4 regions of the Pseudoalteromonas sp. T1lg21 genome follow, and region 3 is predicted to be linked to each of the others. Evidence: predicted binding sites of a transcription regulator. Region 3 holds the regulator's gene; each other region holds the start of a gene.
The links. Region 3 encodes sigma-54, which starts transcription at its own class of promoters, with help from an activator protein. Its sites were predicted from a motif close to GTTGGCACGNNNNTNGNNT; they were not measured.
Positions count from the first base shown of each region.

Region 1: fliE (flagellar hook-basal body complex protein FliE) is a predicted target of sigma-54. The motif match lies at 1,478-1,496, and genes of this name have one in related genera.
Region 2: C2M25_RS07425 (EF-hand domain-containing protein) is a predicted target of sigma-54. The motif match lies at 2,036-2,054, and genes of this name have one in related genera.
Region 4: C2M25_RS08380 (LruC domain-containing protein) is a predicted target of sigma-54. The motif match lies at 1,565-1,583, and genes of this name have one in related genera.

Region 1 is NZ_PQBX01000060.1:191,091-194,307, reverse strand. Features, by position in the region: gene fliF (flagellar basal-body MS-ring/collar protein FliF) at 1-1,086, opposite strand, end outside; gene fliE (flagellar hook-basal body complex protein FliE) at 1,107-1,439, opposite strand; gene C2M25_RS14800 (sigma-54-dependent transcriptional regulator) at 1,610-3,013, opposite strand; gene C2M25_RS14795 (sensor histidine kinase) at 3,010-3,217, opposite strand, start outside.
Region 2 is NZ_PQBX01000035.1:14,718-17,934, reverse strand. Features, by position in the region: gene C2M25_RS07440 (energy-coupling factor ABC transporter permease) at 1-400, opposite strand, end outside; gene xthA (exodeoxyribonuclease III) at 397-1,206, opposite strand; gene C2M25_RS07430 (hypothetical protein) at 1,453-1,887, shown strand; gene C2M25_RS07425 (EF-hand domain-containing protein) at 2,094-2,615, shown strand; gene scpB (SMC-Scp complex subunit ScpB) at 2,746-3,217, shown strand, end outside.
Region 3 is NZ_PQBX01000001.1:84,404-87,620, reverse strand. Features, by position in the region: gene lptB (LPS export ABC transporter ATP-binding protein) at 1-487, shown strand, start outside; gene C2M25_RS00425 (RNA polymerase factor sigma-54) at 603-2,099, shown strand; gene hpf (ribosome hibernation promoting factor) at 2,127-2,414, shown strand; gene ptsN (PTS IIA-like nitrogen regulatory protein PtsN) at 2,418-2,870, shown strand; gene rapZ (RNase adapter RapZ) at 2,871-3,217, shown strand, end outside.
Region 4 is NZ_PQBX01000039.1:107,050-110,266, reverse strand. Features, by position in the region: gene C2M25_RS08385 (ATP-binding protein) at 1-1,393, opposite strand, end outside; gene C2M25_RS08380 (LruC domain-containing protein) at 1,617-3,217, shown strand, end outside.

The DNA.
Region 1 (3,217 bases), on a different contig from region 3:
TGTTGCTTCTTTATGCGAACGACTAGGATTTGTTGCTGAACCCGCACTGCCTTGGCCTGCAATTTCAGGAATATTAGAATTTACTGGCGGCTGATTTGTGAGTGCTCCTGGAATACCCACAGCAAGACCACCAATGTTATTTTCTTCGAATGTCGTTTCACTGCGCACAGCAGGTAGGTCTGGGTTATAACGTTTTTGTGTTTCTTCTACGGCGCTAAAATCCATATTTAAATCAACTTGCGCTGTATAGTTACCTAAGCCCACAACAGGAATAAGGATGCTGTCGATTTTATTTAAGTATTCTTCTTCACGTTTACGCTCAATTTCATACTCTTTGCGAGAGCGAGCAGCAAGTGAATTTTGTGAACCTGAGTTAAGTAAGCGACCATTTTGATCAGTCACAGTAACGCGCTCTGGCGATAGGCCTTGCACCGCTGATGCAACAATATCAACCACTGAGTCAATTTCTTCACCATCAAGTGTACGACCACGTTTTAAGGTCAATACAACAGTTGCTGAAGGTTGCTTTTCACGGCGAGCAAAGACGTTTTCTTTTGGAATAGCTAAAAGTACTTTGGCGCGAGTAACATTTTTTAGCTCTTCGATGGTACGCGCAAGCTGTTGCTCACGACCATGTTTTAAACGTTCACGTTCAAGGCGTTGGCTTACACCAAAACCCATATCTTGCATGATGATGTCAGTACCTGAGCTTGGCGCTTGCTCAAGGCCTTCACGAGCCATCAATAATTTAATGTTTTGGTATTCACCTTCTTCAACAGAGATGACATTACCATCAAGTTCGTAATCAATCTTTTGAGCGTCTAAAAAGTCCAGCGTTTGAATAAGCTCTTCCGTTGGCATTTTACCAAGCGGACGCATATCTGGCTGACGAGCCCAAATAATAATAAAAATTGCGATAGCCAAACAGATTGCCAAAGCAATCACTAAAGTAACCTGGCGTAAAACGTCTACACCGTTTAAGGCACTTAAGTAGCCTGACTTTTGCTCTTGATGATCATCGGTATCGTTTGAATCGATACCACCGCCGGCTAAGGCTAGATCAGTTGATTGATTAGATTGCGCCACAATAATTCTCCACTACCTAGTTAAACAGGCATGTTCATGATTTCTTTATAAGCTTCAACAAGCTTATTTCGAACCTGTACCGTTGCTTCAAAAGCGACTGATGACTTTTGCGAAGCAATCATAACGTCAGCAAGAGAAACACTGCGGTCGCCCATTTCCATTGCCGTTACTTTTTGTTTTGCTTCTTGTTGTAAGCCATTCACTGTATCAAGTGCATTGGTAAGTAAATCACCAAACTGTGCCGATGATGTTGGCTGAGTTTGTGTTGGTAAATTATTAATTGAGTTACTACGACCTGCTTCTAAGGCCATAGATTGCATTTCTTGAAATAATGCGCTGTTTTGAACTTTCATAATACTCTCTGACAATGCAGTTTACTTATGCACTGATAAAGCACAAATCATGCCACAAAATAAATTATTATATATCAATGATTTAACGTGTTTATTTTGTTTGTCAGAGTTTTGACAGCAAACAAGCTCACAAAAATGTGAGCTTGCTTAACTAACTTTTTGGTGGGAGTTTATGCAGGTAAGGCAATACCCAAGTCACGCATTTGCGCCAATTTATAACGTAACGTGCGCGGACTAATACCTAAGGTTTCTGCAACCTCTTTACGCTTACCATTACAGCGCGCTAAGGTTTCTAAAATAATACGATGCTCTTTGTCTTTAAGCTCGTCTTTGTAGTTACCCTGCTCACTCATTTGTGGCACAGTATCTAGATTAACGTCAACAGGCTGTTCTTGATAAGCCGGTGCATTGTGTGGTGGCGTAGCGACTGGTTTTATATCCACCGTGAGTAATTCTTCAATAAAGACATCATCTTGATGAATACTGTTACCATCACATAATATCAACGCACGTTGAATAACATTATCAAGCTCGCGCACATTACCCGGCCAAGCATGCGCTAGCAGCTTTTGCTTAGCTCCTTCGGTTAATAGCGCAATAGGCTCTTTACTTTTCAGGCAATGGCGCTCAATTAAATGCTCGGCCAATACAATAATATCACCCGGACGCTCTGCTAATGGTTTCCACATTAGCGGGAACACATTTAAGCGATAATATAAATCTTCTCTGAACAGATTCTCGCTCACCGCTTCTTTTAAGTCGCGGTTACTTGTAGCCAGTACGCGTACATCAAGCTCTATGGTTTTACGGCCACCTAAACGTTCTACTTCGCGCTCTTGCAGTACACGCAGTAATTTAGCTTGTAAGCCTAAATCCATCTCCGTAATTTCATCAAGTAAGATGGTACCACCTTGAGCTTGCTCAAATTTACCAGGACAGGCTTGAATAGCGCCAGTAAACGCCCCTTTTTCGTAACCGAATAAAGTTGCTTCAAGCATATTTTCAGGAATAGCAGCACAGTTAATAGCCACAAAGGGGGCATCGCTACGGTTTGATTTATCGTGGATAAAACGAGCCAACACTTCTTTACCTGACCCACTTGGGCCAAGCACCATAACACTGGCATCTGAGCGCGCTACTTTACTGGCAAGTTCTAATAACTTAATGCTCGATGGATCGGCAACAATTGGGCCATCGGTTTCTTTTTCCTTTTCAGGCAAATAACGACTCACCATGTTAAGAAGCACTTCTGGGGCAAACGGTTTTGCCATGTAATCAATCGCGCCTAAACGCATTGCCTCTACAGCATCATCAATGGTGGCATAGGCTGTCATCATTAATACTGGCAGCTCAGGATAATTAAGTTTAATGCTTCGTAACAGGTCAAGGCCGCTCATTGCGCCCATTTGCACGTCGCTAACAACCAATGAATAGCTATTTTGCTTAAGTAAGATCATCGCTTGTTCAGCGCTATCTGCAGCAACGCAATCAATACCCGACATTTCAAGGGTATCGATCAGTGCTTCTCGTAAGCCTGCGTCGTCTTCAACGACTAAAATAGAGTTAGTATTCATTTTGCCTCCGCTGACATTGGTTCTGCACTTATTGGCAAGATCAAACTAAAACATGCTCCCCCATGAGCATTATTAGTTACTTCAACCCGTCCTTGGTGCGCATTGGCGACTGAACTTACAACAGCAAGTCCAAGCCCCGTGCCTTGGCTTTTGGTAGTATAAAAAGGTTCGAATAATTTGTTGGCATGGCGTAAATCAACACCT
Region 2 (3,217 bases), on a different contig from region 3:
AAAAGTGTCTTGGTAAATAGGTATAACAAATTACAAAGCACAGATAGCTCAACGTAATTGGAATGAACGCTGTAAATAACAAATGCACAGGCAATAAACTGATTGGCAATTGTGCAACCAGCACTAACAACAAACTCGCCAAGGTACTTGCAAAAATAGCCAGTCGCCAACCTAAAATTAGGGTCACTGCGGTGACCCCCAAAATATGCAATTCGAGGCCAGGTAATATGCCTGCTTTAATACGCCACAGTACCGCAAGTACAAGGGCACATGCGAGTACACCCACTTGTCTTATCGGTGTTGCCAGCAAATGTGATGCGCTTTGCTTATCAAAGCTGAGCCAAATTATTATAGCCACACAGCTCCACAATGGGAGCTGCCATTGCAGTGTGTCTATCATGCGTTAAATGTTGACCAAATTGGCGCATGATCAGATGGTTTTTCGATACCGCGCAACTCGTAATCAATACCAGACTCAACACAACGCTCAGCAAGAGCAGGGGTTGCTAAGATCACATCAATACGCAGACCGCGGTTGTCATCAAACCCTTTTGAGCGGTAATCAAACCACGAATATTGTTCTGTTTTTTCTGGATAAAGTTCACGGAAGGTATCTTTAAAGCCCCAGTTTAATAACGTGCTTAACCATTCACGCTCTTCAGGTTGGAAAGAACACTTACCTGTTTTTAACCAGCGTTTACGGTTTGGTTCACCAATACCAATGTCGAGATCAGTTGGCGAAATATTAATGTCACCCATCACGATAACATCTTGATCAGGCGTGTGGTTATCTTCTAGATGGGTCATTAAATCTTTATAGAATTGACGCTTATAAGGAAACTTTGTTTCATGGGCAATGTTGTCACCTTGCGGGAAGTAGCCATTCATTACCGTTAAGTCGCGACCATTTTCTTGTGTCACTGTTACGCTGATCATACGGCGCTGTGATTCGTCGGTATCGGTTGCAAAACCTTTTACTACAGATTTAGGTTCTTGCTTACATAACATCGCCACACCGTAATGTGCTTTTTGACCATGAAAATAAACGTGATAGCCCATTTTTTGTACGTCTTCGAGAGGGAAGGCCTCATCGTGCACTTTGATTTCTTGTAAGCCGATGATATCTGGTTGATGTTTATCAATTACGGCCTGCAATTGGTGTAAACGAGCGCGCAGCCCGTTAATGTTAAATGAGATTACCTTCATGGTTTACCTATCTGTATTTTTGATTATTCGTTTAGCGCAATTCTATCATCAAACTAGGGCTTATTCATGAGCAAATTACGAAAATCAAATTGAGTAAATGTTGATCAATTGCTGCTTATTTTAAAGACATTGTTAACTCATTATTAATTATTAAATTAAATAAATAATTCAGTTGATCTACTGATTTTTGTTTATATAATGCGCGCAAACCACCCGTTCATATTATGTACTATTTAAAGGTAAACCATGAAAAAACAATTAGTGATGCTTTCTCTTGCATGTATCTCATTTGGCTCATTAGCAAGCAACCCGCACTACTTTTCAGCTGATAACCGTATCGAATCAAAGTTATGTAGCTTAAGTGCGAACGAAGGGTTTACCGCTGCACGTAAAGAAGCAGCAAAACACGGCATTTCAATGTCACGTTTTTCACAAAGCATTTTATGTAACGGCACAGATATCCGTGAAATTGCTAAAAAAGCACAATCACAAGAAGCAGCAACAAAAGCAGCTGTTGAAGTGTTTGCTAAAAATGAGCAAAAAGAAACTCAGCTTTGTATTACTGCACTTAAGCAAGGTTTAACACCTGTGCGTGAAAAAATTGGTAACTTAAATACCTTAAAATGTAATGGCGAAGCAGTAACAGATTTCGTTAAGCGTTACCAAAACGCAGCTATCTAATCGCGACATTTTAGCGATTTGTAAAAAGCGCTCATCGGAGCGCTTTTTTTATGAAAAAATTACAGCAATCCATGAAAAGCTTTCTAAATCATAGGCTTAACCAAAACTTAACTTAGTTGTAAGTGCTTGATTTTAGTCAATAAGGCATTTTGGCATTCAACTTGAAATAGTCTAACTGAATCTAATCGACTACAAGGAAATGTCTTATGAACAAGTTAACTTTAGCATCAACAATTTTAGCAGCATTAAGCCTATCAGCATGTTCTGCAAGTAACTCTTTAGCAAAAATCGACAGCGATTTTGGCAGCCTAGATAACGACCATGATGGTTATATCTCGAAAGTAGAAGCAGATGACGATGCAATTTGGGAGCATTTCTCAAACATCGATACCAACATGGATGAGCAAATTAGCCGTACAGAATTTAACGCCTACATGCAGTTAAATACAGGCAAAGTGGCAACAGATAGCGAGGTGTCTGAATCAGCATTTAAAGCAGAAATCGCTAAGTTTGACCCGATCGAAAGTGACTTTAAATCGTTAGACAACGATAAAAATGGTTACATCTCTATTGAAGAAGCGGATGACGACGACATCGCAAATCATTTTGGCTACATGGATAGCAACAAAGATAAGCGTGTAAGTCGCACCGAGTTCATTAGCTACATTAGCAAATATGGCAGCGATGTGGCAGAAGATGATGCCCTTGAAATGGTCAAAAAAAGCTAATTTCAATATTTATTCATAAAAATCCCCCAAAGCCAGTGTTTTACACTGGCTTTTTTACAATAATTTTTCCAACCTTGGCTGACTTCTGTCATAATAGTGCGTTAGTGATTTAAAATGACCTTTAGTAGCAATGGCCACAAAACGTATCAGTGATGAACAGTTAGTCGAAATCATAGAAGCCGCGATTTTTGTTGCTGGAAAACCTGTGTCTAAACGTCATTTAAAAGAGACAGTATTAGCTGATTTAAGCGTATCTATGCCACGCATTAATAATGCAATCGAACAGATTCAAACGCATTATCAAACCCGAGGCATCAAGCTTGTTGCAGTTGGCAGCGGTTACAGGTTTCAGGCCTGTGCCAGTTTAGCCCCTTGGCTGGCAAACTTATGGCAAGAACGCGCACCTAAATACTCAAGAGCACTACTAGAAACTTTATCCTTGATTGCCTACAGACAACCTATTACCCGTGGTGAAATTGAACAAGTACGGGGTGTGACCGTTGGCTCAGGAATTATTAAAACCTTATTAGAAAGAGAGTGGATTCGGGTTGTTGGCCACAAAGAAGTGCCAGGGCGCCCAGCGTTGTATGCTACCACATCCG
Region 3 (3,217 bases):
TGGTTATCTGCCGCAAGAGTCGTCAATTTTTAGAAAGTTGACGGTTTATCAAAACTTGATGGCAATTTTAGAAACCCGTAAAGATCTAAATAAAACCACCCGCGAAGAAACGCTAAACAGCTTACTCGACGAATTTAGCATTCAACATATCCGTGACAGCCAAGGTATGGCGCTGTCAGGTGGCGAACGTCGCCGCGTTGAAATTGCTCGCGCATTAGCCGCAAATCCTAAATTTATCCTTTTAGATGAGCCTTTTGCTGGTGTTGATCCAATTTCAGTGTTAGATATAAAGAAAATTATTGAGCACCTAAAAAACCGCGGTATTGGGGTACTCATTACTGACCATAATGTTAGAGAAACCCTTGATGTTTGTGAAAAAGCCTACATTGTTTCTCATGGGGAGCTAATTGCATCAGGCACACCTGAGCACGTATTAGCTGACCAAACTGTACGTGATGTATATCTAGGCGAGCAATTCAGGCTGTAACCATTACGCCACCGACTAGAGCATCTGCTAGACTTATAACAATGACAATAAATCGATAATTTTTTAACTGTCACAGCACAGTCATCGATAACTTAAAAAGGATTGTTAGGGATACATGAGGCAATCATTACAGCTGCGCATGGGCCAGCAACTTACAATGACTCCACAACTGCAACAAGCGATTCGTTTGTTGCAGCTCAGTACATTGGATCTCCAGCAAGAAATTCAAGAAGCGCTTGATAGTAATCCCCTACTTGAAGTGGAAGAGGCTGATTACAACGAAGAAAGTATCGGTAAGAATGAGCAAAAAGCTGAATCTGACGATATGCAACTAAGCGCGTCTGCAGAAGAAGCACCTAGCGAATACGAGCAAGAAAGCAGTGACGCCCTCAATAAAGACACCGTAAGTGATGACTTAGCAATGGACGTCACGTGGGACGAGTACATGAGTGCTGCCCCATCAACATCATCAGGACCTATGCCTGAAGATGAGTCTATTTACCAAGGCGCATCAACTGAAACCCTACAAGAATACCTAATGTGGCAATTACAGCTCACGCCATTTAGCCCAACTGACGAAGCGATTGCCGTAGCCATAGTAGAAGCCATAGACGACTCAGGTATTTTAACGATCAGCTGTGAAGATATTGTCGAAAGCTTTAATCAAAATAACGATGAAGAAGAAATCGAACTTGATGAAGTTGAAGCGGTCTTAAAAAGAATACAATTATTCGATCCTGTTGGTATTGGCGCGCGCAGTTTACAAGAATGCCTGTGTATTCAGCTTCGTCAATTTGACGCTAGCACACCATATTTAGCTGAAACTAAAATGGTTTTATCTGAGCATATCGAATTATTAGCGAGTCGCGACTATCGCACTTTGATGAAAAAGACTAAGCTTAAAGAAAATGAGCTTAAAGAAGTGATGACGCTTATTCACAGCTTAAATCCTAAGCCTGCGGATAGCATAGTACGCGAAGAATCTGAGTACGTTATACCTGATGTATCAGTGAAAAAAGTAAAAGGTCGCTGGGTGGTTGAGTTAAACCCAGATTGTATGCCAAAGATTAGAGTAAACAGCCAATATGCGGCTATGTCTCGCTCAGTAAAATCGAGTAGCGACAGCCAATTTATTCGCTCTCACTTACAAGAGGCAAAGTGGTTTATTAAGAGCTTAGAAAGCCGTAACGATACGTTATTAAAAGTAACCAACTGTATCGTTCAACAACAACAAGCTTTCTTTGAGCACGGCCCTGAAGCGATGAAGCCGATGGTGCTAAATGATGTTGCTGAAATGGTCGAAATGCATGAATCGACAATTTCACGTGTAACAACGCAAAAATATATGCATACCCCGAGGGGTATTTTTGAGTTGAAATATTTCTTCTCAAGCCATGTCAGCACCGAAAATGGTGGTGAGTGTTCTTCTACGGCAATACGCGCTTTAATCAAGAAGTTAGTGGCCGCAGAAAACTCAGCTAAACCATTGAGTGATAGTAAAATTGCAGATATATTGGCTGAGCAAGGAATTAAAGTAGCTAGACGTACAATTGCAAAATATCGTGAGTCTCTAGCAATACCTCCGTCTAATCAGCGCAAGAGTTTGATTTAGACGTTTTACATAGAAGGAAAAATGCTTATGCAACTAAATTTAACTGGTCGTCATGTAGAAATCACTGATTCATTAAGAGACTATGTAAACACCAAGTTTGCGAAACTAGAAAGGCATTTTGACCATATAAATAATGTTCATGTCATTCTAGATGTAGAAAAATTAAGCCAAAAAGCAGAAGCAACTTTACATGTAAACGGAGGCGAATTGTTCGCTTCGACAGAACATCAAGATATGTACGCAGCCATTGACTCACTGATCGATAAGCTTGATCGCCAAGTCATTAAACACAAAGAGAAATTAGCTCGACATTAAATTATGAAACTAAGTTCACTTACTAACCAGGACTGCAGCAAAGCTGCGGTCCTTTTTAATAGCAAAAAAAGAATTCTTGAATATATCAGCGAACTGGCCCACCAGCAGCTTCCTCATTTATCGCAACAAGATATCCTAGATGCTTTGCTCAACCGAGAAAAACTAGGCAGCACCGGCATCGGTCGCGGTATTGCTATTCCCCATGGTCGAATGAGCGGTGCCGATGAACCCCATGCGTTTATCATAGTGAGTGAATCACCCATCAATTTTGATGCTATTGATAACCGCCCGGTTGATATATTTGTGGCACTCATCGTACCAGATGGTGACTGTCAGCTTCACCTAAAGACCTTATCAACAATTGCTGATAGACTTAAAGATAAAGAATTTTGTAAACAGTTACGCAGTGCTACAACCGATCAGCAACTGTTTCAGGTCATATCAGCAGAGGCATAAATGGAATTAATCATTATCAGCGGTCGCTCAGGCTCAGGTAAATCGGTCGCTTTACGAGTACTTGAAGACTTAGGCTATTATTGCGTTGATAATATTCCAGTGAATTTGCTGCCTTCACTCGTACGTAGCGTATCTGATAATTACGATAAAATAGCAGTCAGTATCGACGTACGTAACTTACCGAAAGAGCAGCAAGAATTTAACGATATTCTTGAATACCTACCAGGGTTTGCAAACCCAACGCTATTTTACTTAGATAGTGATGATCAAACCCTGATAAAGCGCTTTTCAGAAACACGCCGCTTACATCCATTATCGATTGATTCTTTGCCACTCGATCTTGCTAT
Region 4 (3,217 bases), on a different contig from region 3:
ATAATAAAATGCTGTATAAGATAGTTTGGCGCTGTGAAGCAATTGCTTGGCTTTTTTCATTGTCTTGGAGCTTTAAATCTTGAATGGCCAAATCGCGGTCGCGCATCGCAATGGAGTTTTGCAGCTCCGCTAAACGTTGATTGTAGTTGTTGCGGGCAAAGCCTTTTTCAAGCTCTGTAATAGTCCGTTGGTACGAAAATGCCTGTTTGTAATCAGCTTGTTGTACTGCCACAGTGATCAAATGTTCTAGGGCTGTGATTTGCTTTTGCAGCTTATTTTTTTGGTTGCTTAACTTGTAGGCTTGCTCAGCAAAATGTTTAGCTTGTTCGTGCTCAGTAGAGCCAATGTATAGCTTTGCTAATGTGAGTAATACATCAATATATAAGTGATCGTCTTGCTTGAGTTCAGTGATCACTTGTTTTTCAATGGTTAATGCCTGAGTTGCTTTATCGACTTCGAGCAAATTTATCGCAATATTATGGTTTGCCCAGGCAGTATTTCGTGTGCTGTTATAACTTGCGAACACCTGTTGAGCCTCTTGTGCGTATTCAAGTGCTGCATTGTAGTTTTTTAGCCCATATTCGCATTGGGATAGTTTAACTAAACTATGTCCGATATCAGAAAGTGAACCCGTTTGCCTATCAAAACTAAGGGCTATAATAAATTCGCTCTTTGCTTTTTCGTATTGTTCTAAATCTAAATAACTTTGGGCAATTGAATAACTTATGCCTGCTTGTAATGAGATGGACGGTGACATCTGCTGAATAACTTCACGGCGTTTTAGCTTATATTCTAGAGCAAGCGTAAACCGGTCTAACTGCTCAAGATTACGCGAATAACCATGGTAGAGCATTTCTTTTTGTTTTAAAGTTAATTCACGATTTTTGTCGTGTATATAAACCTCAAGCAAGTTCAAGGCTGCTTGATACTCGCCTGCATTATGATAAGCACTGACAAGGCTCGCCACGGCATCAATTTCATAATCGATAAGTTGTAAACGCTGAAACAGGGCGACATTTTGTTGCGATAAATTGATTGCAGATACTAAGTCACCTTCTCTGTAGGCGAGGCGGGCTTTTGCAAGATATAACTCGCTGTAAATGGGGGCGTCGCTTTTGTATTTAGGGCTTGCTTCAAGTTCATCAATGATAGTTTGCGCTTGTTGAAATTGGCCGAGGTGTATGTGAACGTGAATTAATCTAACGTTAAAACTGACTTGTTCTGCAAGGCTGGCGGACTCAATAAGCTTTTTATCGATGGCTTTTAAATAGTCATATCGTTTTTGGTAGTCACTGATTGTTCTGGCTTCATCAATGTTGTGTTGCAGTGTTGATGCAAAAGCACTGTTCATTGATAAGGCAAAGTACAGAATTACAGAGGCTTTAAGTTTCATAGTGGGGTTTATTATTATTTTTATTCCTAACTAGTCTAGCATGTCATTCTTTTAAGTGGGAATGATTTGCTTTTATAGCTAAAAAGAATTGCATTATGCAACTATGCCTCTTGCATCTTGCAAATACTCAGCCCAATTGTTCATAACGTCTTGTTTTAGAATGAGTTGTATTTTGGAATGGTTACTGCTTTGAGTAATAACACATCCACAGGAGAGTGTAATTATGAAAAGTAACATACCCGCTTACCTAATAACCGCACTTGCAACTGGCTTCGTAAGTGCAGCACCATTTGAACAGTGCCCAAGTAAGGCATTTTTAATTCAAGGTTCGCCTGCGCAAATGTATGGCGTTGACCTGGTATCAGCCAAAACCACCGTGCTTGCAGCGTCAATGGATTTTTCAACAGAAACGAATAACGACAGCGTTAATGCGGTTGGCTTTAATTATCAAGACCAATATATGTATGGCTTTAGTAAACAAGCACCAAAAAGTGTTGTGCGTATTGGTGACGATTATGTTTTACAACGTTTGACTGTAAATGGCCTGCCAGATACCAATTTTTATGTTGGTGATATTCATGTAAATAGTGAAACTAATCAGGCGATTTACTATTTATACCACCCTAAATTTGGTTTATATGGCATTGATTTAACTGAAGAGGCCGACGAGTATCAGGCACAATTAGTTGCAGGCTCAGCGAACTGGAATTTAGTTATTTATGATTTTGCTTTTCATCCACACAGCAATCTTTTGTATGCGGTTGAGTCAAACGGCGACCTCTATGAAATAAATTTAGATAACCAGACACCCACTTTTGTCGCTAACCTCGACATAGCAGGTGATACCGGTGCTAATGGTGCAGGCTATTTTGATGTACAAGGCCAGTTTTATTTTAGTAATAACCGCAGCGGTAAAATCCATAAAGTAGATTTGAGCACCAGCCCTGTAATGGGTTATACGCCTACTGCTTCAGTGTTTACCTTAGGGCCAACATCGAATCAAAATGATGGTGCACGCTGTGCTATTGCTGAAGTAAAAGTAACTGATAATTCTATCGACTTTGGTGATGCACCCATGCCATATAAAACAGCACTTGCTCATAGTGGTGCCCGCCATTTGTTTGACCCTAATGAAGACCAATCAAATTTAGTTTATTTAGGAGCCGTTGTTGATGGCGAAAATATTAACACACCTGCTGATTTACAGGCTTCACCGGTCGATAGTTCAGATGATGGTGTGAGATTTGTTACTGATTTTGTTGCAGGCTCTACCAGCCAGGTAATAGTGACCGCACCTAATGATAATGGCTATTTATATGCTTGGTTCGATTGGGATCAAAATTTCCAGTTTGATCCAGATGAAATCACAGTGAGCAAGTATCGCTTAAATCAAGGTGATAACAGTGTGCTGGTTGATGTACCGAGTGATGCTGTGATGGGAGCAACATGGGCACGTTTTCGTGTCACAGATGGCAGCGAAGCTAACCCAATTACCGCAAGTGGTGGGGTAACAGGCGGCGAAGTGGAGGACTATCCGGTAACCACTTATGGCAGTTTGGTATACCCAAGTGAGAATGGTTGGGTAACCCTTGCCTATGAAGATCAATGGCCTTTCGCTGGTGACTATGACTTTAACGATTTAGTTGTAAATTATCGTACTACATTGATTGATAAAGAAGGCCAGGCCATGGGCTACAAGATTGAAGGGGAATTAGTTGGCATTGGTGCTGATTTTCATAATGGCTTTGCAGTACGCTTGTACCAAACGATAGCCGATGGTGCTGATAAGCGAATATTAAGAAATCAGATTGATACAAGTTCAAT